2 regions of the Streptomyces sp. NPDC002671 genome follow, and region 1 is predicted to be linked to the other one. Evidence: riboswitches for the same ligand, from Rfam matches in the RefSeq annotation. Region 1 holds a riboswitch; the other holds the start of a gene.
What was found. A riboswitch is a leader RNA that binds a small molecule or an ion and turns the genes downstream of it on or off. The one in region 1 is predicted to bind cyclic di-AMP.

Region 1 (4,097 bases):
CCCGCCCCGCCTCCATCTTCGTCCGAGCCGCCACGGCCGCAGGCGTCCCGGTGACGATCGCCAAGGCCGACGGCAACCCCGTCAACGCGGCCTCCATGCTGGCGGTCCTCAGCCTGGGCGCCCAGGGCGGCGAGGAGATCGTCCTCGCCTCCGGCGCCGAGGGCGCGGACGCCGCCCTGGACCGGCTGGCCAAGCTGGTCGCCGAGGGCCTTGAGGAGCTGCCCGAGACCGTCTGAGTCGCACCAGGAAGCCGCGCCCCCGGAACCGGGGGCGCGGCTTCCGCGTTTTCGCGGCCGGCCGGACGGATTCGCACGCGGATTTACGCACCTGCCTGAATTCACGGCACGCCGAAAAAGGGCAGCGGAAATGCACGTCCCGCCGAATATCCCCTCTTTGTATACGGCGCCCGTGTTAATGCCGCGGGCTCGCTGTGTTTACGGCATGTTGCGAGTCCCTCACACGCTCCGCGCGGTCCCCGCCGGAGGCGAACCGCAGCCGGTGCGCGCCCACCGCGCGCTCGGTGTGCAGGGCCGTGACCGCCCGCGCGCGCTCGCTGTCGCCGCGCGCCACCGCGTCCACGATGACGCCATGCTCGGCCCAGGACTCCACCGGGCCGACCGGAGCCCGAACCGCGTACATCCAGGCGATCTTGTGCCGCAGCTGGGTGAGCGTCGAGGTCAGCGAGTGGCTGCCCGCGGCCTGGGCGAGCGTCTCGTGGAACCAGCCGTCCAGCGAGCGCAGTTCCTCGCTGCCGCCCTGCCTGGCCCGCTCCTGGCCCAGCCGCACCAGGCCGCGCAGCACCTTCAGATGGGCCTCCGTGCGCCGCTGGGCGGCCCGTGAGGCGCCGAGCGGCTCCAGGAGCATGCGCATCTCCAGCAGGTCGGCGGCCTCCCGCTCGGTCGGCTCGGCGACACACGCGCCCGCGTGTCGGCGGGTCACCACGAAGCCCTCGGCCTCCAGGGTGCGCAGGGCCTCGCGGACGGGGACGCGCGAGACGCCGTAGCGGCGGGCCAGAACTTCCTCGGTGAGGCGGCTGCCGCGCTCGTAGACACCGGCCACGATGTCGTCCCGGATCGCCGTGCACACCGAGTGCGCCGGAATACGCATGACCGACCTCCGTCTTAATCCCCGTGAAACGTCGACGATGGACGCATGTTCCGTGACTCTATTGCAATGAGCGGGAATTTCCGACGGCGGCCCGGAATCCATGGATATTTTTTGGTCAGCGGGCACCTCGGACGCCGCGAAAAACGACGAAAGCCCCGGCTCGGTGAGCCGGGGCTTCGCGATGAGTGCGTCAGACGTTCAGGCCGTGCTGGCGGAGGTAGGCGACGGGGTCGACGTCCGAGCCGTACTCCGGGGTCGTGCGGGCCTCGAAGTGGAGGTGTGGGCCGGTGACGTTGCCGGTCGCGCCGGACAGGCCTATCTGCTGGCCCGGGACGACCTGCTGGCCCACGCCGACGCCGATGGACGACAGATGGCCGTACTGGGTGTACATGCCGTCGGCCATCCGGATCACGATCTGGTTGCCGTACGCGCCGCCCCAGCCGGTGGAGACGACGGTGCCGAGGCCGACCGCGTGCACGGGGGTGCCGCTGGCCGCGTGGAAGTCGATGCCGGTGTGGGAGCCGGAGGACCACAGGGAGCTGCTGGCGTGGTAGCCCGTGGAGACGTAGGAGTTCGCGATCGGCAGCACGAAGGCGTTCAGGCGCTTGCGCTCGGCCGCGCGGGCGGCGCGCGCCTTGGCCTCGCGCTCCTCCTTCGCCCGCTCGGCGGCGGCCTTGGCCGCGGCCTGCTCGGCCGCCTTCCGCTCGGCGGCCTGCTGCTGCGCGGTGGCCTGCGCGTCGATCTGCTCGGCGATCTCGTCGCTCACGGTGATGACCGGGGTGAGGCCGGTCTGCTCGACGGAGTTCTCGGCGGCGAGCGACGGGGTGGCCGCGAGGGTGCCGATGACGCCGGTGGTCAGGGCCGCGACGCCGGCCGCCTGAGCGGTGGTGCGCTTGACCCGGCCGGGCTTGCGGTGCTTCCCGGTGGCGCACATGAACGCCATGAAGTGGCTGGTCCTTTCCTTCCCTGCTCGCCTACCGGGTTAGCTGACGGGTTCGGAGGAGGAAGGTCTCCTACGGACTCCCTCGCGCACGCGCGGGAGTCCGATTCACCCCAGGGGACGTGTGGGTCCCCGGCTCCCCTGGCTCGCGCCGTATGGGGACTCGGCGATGGCTGTCCGGTGCCGCGGGTGCGGCGCACTGCCTGACGGACAGCCCGCACGACGCTACGGGGGGTGGCTTTCCCCGCCCAAACGGATCCGGGCTTTTGTAGCGCATCCCACAGGCCAGACAGGCAACCTCCGCCCCAATTCGGACATCTGGGGAGCGGCTGGGGAGCAGCCGGTGAACAGGCGTGGGGCCCTGACGACCCGTAAGTCGCCGGGGCCCCATTCCCGCGTGCGTGCGCCCGGGCTCTACTCGGCCGCCACGACCGTGACTTCGCCGATGCCGAGCGCCTCGACCGGTTCCTTGATCTGGGCCGCGTCACCGACGAGGACCGTCACCAGACGGTCCACCGGGAAGGCGTTCACGACCGCCGCCGTGGCCTCCACGGTGCCGGTGGCGGCGAGCTGCCGGTAGAGCGCGGCCTGGAAGTCGTCGGGCAGGTGCTGCTCGACCTGGTCGGCCAGGGTGCCCGCGACGGCCGCCGCGGTCTCGTACTTCAGCGGCGCGACCCCGACGAGGTTCTGCACGGCGACGTCCCGCTCGGCGTCGGTCAGGCCCTCCGCCGCGAGCGTGCGCAGCACCGTCCACAGGTCCTCGAGCGCGGGGCCGGTGTTCGGGGTGTCCACGGAGCCGCTGATGGCGAGCATCGAGGCGCCCGTGCCGTCCGGGGCGGAGCGCAGCACCTGCCCGAAGGAGCGCACGCCGTAGGTGTAGCCCTTCTCCTCGCGCAGGACGCGGTCCAGGCGGGAGGTGAGGGTGCCGCCGAGGCAGTAGGTGCCGAGCACCTGGGCGGGCCACACGCGGTCGTGCCGGTCGGGGCCGATCCGGCCGATGAGCAGCTGCGTCTGCACGGCACCGGGCCGGTCCACGATGACCACGCGCCCGGTGTCGTCGGCGCTGACCGGCGGCACGGGCCGCGGGCTGCCCGGGGTGCCCGTCCAGGCGCCCAGGGTGTCGCCGAGCAGCTCGTCCAGGTCCGTGCCGGTGAGGTCGCCGACCACGACCACGGTGGCCGTGACGGGGCGCACATGGCGGTCGTAGTAGGCGTGGACGGCCGCCGCGTCGATCTTCTCGACCGTCTCCTCGGTGCCCTGGCGCGGTCGGGACATGCGCGAGGTGGCCGGGAACAGCTCCTTGGAGAGTTCCTTGGCGGCCCGGCGGGCGGGGCTGGCCAGCTCGTGCGGGATCTCGTCCAGGCGGTTGCGGACCAGCCGCTCGACCTCGCTCTCGGCGAAGGCGGGCGCGCGCAGGGCGTCGGCGAGCAGGCCGAGGCCCTTGGCCAGGCGGGAGGCCGGGACCTCCAGGCTGAGCCGGACGCCGGGGTGGTCGGCGTGCGCGTCCAGCGTGGCGCCGGCCCGCTCCAGCTCGGCGGCGAACTCCTCGGCGGAGTGCTTGTCGGTGCCCTCGGAGAAGGCCCGCGCCATGATCGTGGCGACGCCGTCCAGGCCGGCCGGCTCGGCGTCCAGGGGCGCGTCCAGCAGCACCTCGACGGCGACGACCTGCTGGCCGGGGCGGTGGCAGCGCAGCACGGTCAGGCCGTTGTCCAGCGTGCCGCGCTCGGGGGCCGGGAACGCCCAGGGCTTGGCCTCGCCGGCCTGCGGCTGGGGGTGGAAGTCCATCGTGGCGAGCTCGGTCACTTGGCCGTCTCCTCGTCGTTCTCGTTGCCGGCCTCTACGGTCGCTTCCTGCTCCGGGTCCTCGCCGCGCCCGGCCTCCTCGGTGTGCTGGGCCGACTCGGCGGACAGCGGCTCGTAGACGAGGACCGCGCGGTTGTCGGGGCGCAGGCGGGCCTGGGCGACCTCCTTGACCTCCTCCGGGGTCACCGCCAGGACGCGCTGGACGGCGGTGAGGGCGAGCTGCGGGTCGCCGAACAGGACGGCGAACC
Region 2 (4,097 bases), on a different contig from region 1:
GGACATCGCCGCCGGCGACCCGGTGCTCGTCGTGCTCGCCGCCGCCGACCGGGATCCGGAGCGGTTCACCGCCCCGGACCGGCTGGACCTGTCCCGCCGGGACAACCAGCACCTCGGCTACGGCCACGGCATCCACTACTGTCTCGGCGCGCCGCTCGCCCGCCTGGAGGGCCAGTTCGCGCTCGCCACCCTCCTCACCCGCCTCCCCGACCTGCGGCTCGCGGCGGATCCGGCCGAGCTGCGCTGGCGCGGCGGACTCATCATGCGCGGACTGCGCACTTTGCCGGTGGAGTTCACGCCCGTCCAGTGAGGGGCTTGCCCCGTGAACTCAGCCCAACCAGCCGAAGATGACAGGCGTTCGCTTCTGTGATCTTCACGTGATCTGCGCGGCATTAACTTGTGACAAGTGATCGTATGCCTATACGTTCACCCAGCAGCGTGGCGCCCAGCAGCACCCGCCGCGCGGGTCCTGCTGTCGCACGAAAGGCTTCCGCATGCTCACCGGGAACGGTCGTCACCGTCGCCCCCGTCAGGCCCCGGCTCTCCTCGTCGCGGCCGGAGTAACCGGCTCCGCCATCGCCCTCCCGCTCCTGGGCGCGGCGAGCGCCAACGCGGCCGACGGCACCACGTGGGACAAGGTGGCCGAGTGTGAGAGCGGCGGCTCCTGGAGCGCCGACACCGGCAACGGCTACTACGGCGGCCTGCAGATTTCCCAGGACGACTGGGACAAGTACGGCGGCACGAAGTACGCCTCCAGCGCCGACCAGGCCAGCCGTTCGCAGCAGATCGCCGTGGCAGAGCGGATCCTCGCCGACCGGGGCACCACCCCCTGGGCCACCTGCGCCCTGCTCAACGGCCTGACCGCGCACTCCGGCTCCGTGGACGTCGACACGGGCGTCGGAAACCCGGGTTCGGACTCGGACTCCGGCTCGCACGGCTCCGGTGACTCCTCCGAGTCCAGGCATTCGTCGGAGGGCCAGCAGGGCCAGCAGGGTCAGCAGGGCCAGGATTCGTCCGACTCCGCCGACACTTCCGACTCGCCCGGTCTGTCGGATTCGCCGCCTTCGTCACCCTCTTTGCCTTCGTCGTCCCCGTCGAGGTCGTCCGACTCCTCGGACGCCACCGCCAAGCCGTCCCCGGGCGCGAGCCATGGTGCGGGCAAGGGGGGCAAAACCCCCAAGTCCGACAAGTCCACGTCGTCCGACACTCAAAACGGACAGGGGGATGGCGGCGCCACCACGGACCCCGCAACGGACGACTCGGACAATTCCTGGCAGAACGGTGGCTCTTGGAGCCTCGTCGACACCGGCTCGCTCAGCAGTGGTGGACGTCACCGTGGCGTCAGTGCGGACGAAAGCGTGACAAACGGTCAGAACGCCACCCGGTCCGGCCGTCACGCGTCCCCCGATGCGAGCACCTACGAGGTCCGTGAGGGAGACAGTCTCTGCTCCATCGCCGACTCCCTTGACGTCGACGGCGGATGGCGCGCGCTCTACGGCCACAACAAGAAGGTCATCGGCGCCGACCCGAACCACATCGCCGCCGGTCAGACCCTGGAAATCGGTGCGGAAACGGGCCAGAAGTAGCGGGAGTTGACGCCCCACTAAGCGCCTGAATGTCCGGTTTGGTGAAAGTGTGGGATGAGTCTCAGAAGCCCTGATCGTCTTTGAAATTCCGCGGATCGCGTGGCTACGGTCAAGGCCGCTCGTCACCACGAGCCCCGGCAGTCGCAACGCCGAATCCTGCCAGCGGTTGCCCGGGAACAGTCGTCGCATCATGCGCCGTAGGCAGGAGCGGGGGACCCAAGGTAAGTGCCAAAACCGGCAGTTGACGTCGGTTGCGGCTTGGGGTGAAGCCGCGTCCCGAAAGGGCCGCGGCCGGGCAACTCAACCGGCCCGAACCCGACAGCTCACCTCGCAGGCGTCGGTGAGGGGATCGATCCATGCTGTTCACCGGCAAGGGCAAGCACCGCCGCCCGTTCAAGGCCACCCGCGCCATCGCGCTCGCCGGAGTCGCCGGCGCCGCTGTCGCCGCCCCGCTCATGGCGGCCGGCAACGCCTCCGCCGCCACCGCCGCCGAGTGGGACAAGGTCGCCCAGTGCGAGTCCGGCGGCAACTGGTCCATCAACACCGGTAACGGCTTCTACGGCGGCCTGCAGTTCTCGGCCTCCACCTGGGCCGCGTACGGCGGCACCGCCTACGCCCCGCAGGCCAACCAGGCCACCAAGGCGCAGCAGATCACCGTCGCCGAGAAGGTCCTCGCCGCCCAGGGCAAGGGTGCCTGGCCGGTCTGCGGCACGGGCCTGTCGAACACGCCGTACAACGGCACCGCGGCGGCCCCGAAGGCCACCACCACCCGCTCCACCGACCAGGCCGCCTCCCGCTCCGCCGAGCGCACGGCCCCGGCCAAGAGCACGGGCAAGAGCGCGACCGTCACCACCCCGACCGGCAAGAAGGTCAAGAAGGGCGACGGCGAGTACAAGGTCGTCAAGGGCGACTCCCTCAGCACCATCGCCGAGAAGCACGGCGTCAAGGGCGGCTGGAAGAAGCTGTTCGACCTGAACAAGGACATCGTCCAGGACGCCGACCTGATCTACCCGGGTCAGCAGCTGCACCTGAAGTAAGGCGCGGCCCCCAGTCCCCCCGCCCCGGTGCGTGTTCCCCCGTACGCGCCGGGGCGGGGCTTTTGTGTCCCCGCTGTCCGCCGCTCTCCTCCCCGCTTTCCGCCGCACTTTCCCCACTCTTCACCCGGGGCTCACCCGGGAACCCCTTTGTTCCGGGCGTGAACAATGGGTACCGTTTGCCTGTCCACGGGGCGGTCGGTCGGTGGCCGACGCCCCATGGACGGTTAGGCTCTAGGCGCAAGGCACAGCCGCAAGGCACACGCCCCGCACTTCCAGCGTCACATCCCAAGAAGGAGATGCTCGTGCCGTCCATCGACGTCGTCGTAGCCCGGGAAATCCTGGACTCCCGAGGCAACCCCACGGTCGAGGTCGAGGTCGGCCTCGACGACGGCAGCACGGGTCGTGCCGCCGTCCCGTCCGGCGCCTCCACCGGTGCCTTCGAGGCCATCGAGCTGCGCGACGGTGACCCCAACCGCTACCTGGGCAAGGGTGTCGAGAAGGCCGTCCTCGCCGTCATCGAGCAGATCGGCCCGGAGCTGGTCGGCTACGACGCCACCGAGCAGCGCCTGATCGACCAGGCCATGTTCGACCTGGACGCCACCGACAACAAGGGCTCCCTCGGCGCCAACGCCATCCTCGGCGTCTCCCTGGCCGTGGCCCACGCCGCCTCCGAGGCCAGCGACCTCCCGCTCTTCCGCTACCTGGGCGGCCCGAACGCGCACCTGCTGCCGGTGCCGATGATGAACATCCTGAACGGCGGCTCGCACGCCGACTCCAACGTGGACATCCAGGAGTTCATGATCGCCCCGATCGGCGCGGAGTCCTTCTCCGAGGCCCTGCGCTGGGGTGCCGAGGTCTACCACACGCTGAAGAAGGTCCTGAAGGGCAAGGGCCTGTCCACCGGCCTCGGCGACGAGGGCGGCTTCGCCCCGAACCTGCCCTCCAACCGTGAGGCCCTCGACCTCATCCTCGAGGCCATCAAGCAGGCCGGTTACATCCCCGGCGAGCAGATCGCGCTCGCGCTCGACGTCGCCGCGTCCGAGTTCTACAAGGACGGCAAGTACCTCTTCGAGGGCAAGGAGCGCTCCGCCGCCGAGATGACGGAGTACTACGAGGAGCTCGTCGCGGACTACCCGCTCGTCTCCATCGAGGACCCGCTGTTCGAGGACGACTGGGCCGGCTGGAAGGTCATCACCGACAAGCTCGGCGACAAGGTCCAGCTGGTCGGCGACGACCTGTTCGTCACCAACCCCGAGCGCCTCGCCCGCGGCATCGAGGAGGGCACCGCCAACGCCCTGCTGGTGAAGGTGAACCAGATCGGTTCGCTGACCGAGACCCTGGACGCCGTCGAGCTGGCCCAGCGCAGCGGCTACAAGTGCATGATGTCCCACCGCTCCGGCGAGACCGAGGACGTCACCATCGCCGACCTGGCCGTCGCCACCAACTGCGGCCAGATCAAGACCGGCGCCCCGGC

Region 2: another riboswitch for cyclic di-AMP. It lies ahead of ACWD35_RS34065 (transglycosylase family protein); the one in region 1 lies ahead of ACWD35_RS02205 (M23 family metallopeptidase).

What each region holds. Positions count from the first base shown of each region.
Region 1 is NZ_JBSFVU010000001.1:516,668-520,764, forward strand. Features, by position in the region: gene ACWD35_RS02195 (HPr family phosphocarrier protein) at 1-236, shown strand, start outside; gene ACWD35_RS02200 (GntR family transcriptional regulator) at 412-1,107, opposite strand; gene ACWD35_RS02205 (M23 family metallopeptidase) at 1,298-2,050, opposite strand; cyclic di-AMP (ydaO/yuaA leader) riboswitch at 2,064-2,226, opposite strand; gene ACWD35_RS02210 (M16 family metallopeptidase) at 2,462-3,850, opposite strand; gene ACWD35_RS02215 (M16 family metallopeptidase) at 3,847-4,097, opposite strand, start outside.
Region 2 is NZ_JBSFVU010000028.1:80,123-84,219, forward strand. Features, by position in the region: gene ACWD35_RS34055 (cytochrome P450 family protein) at 1-310, shown strand, start outside; gene ACWD35_RS34060 (transglycosylase family protein) at 495-1,586, shown strand; cyclic di-AMP (ydaO/yuaA leader) riboswitch at 1,770-1,938, shown strand; gene ACWD35_RS34065 (transglycosylase family protein) at 1,943-2,623, shown strand; gene eno (phosphopyruvate hydratase) at 2,920-4,097, shown strand, end outside.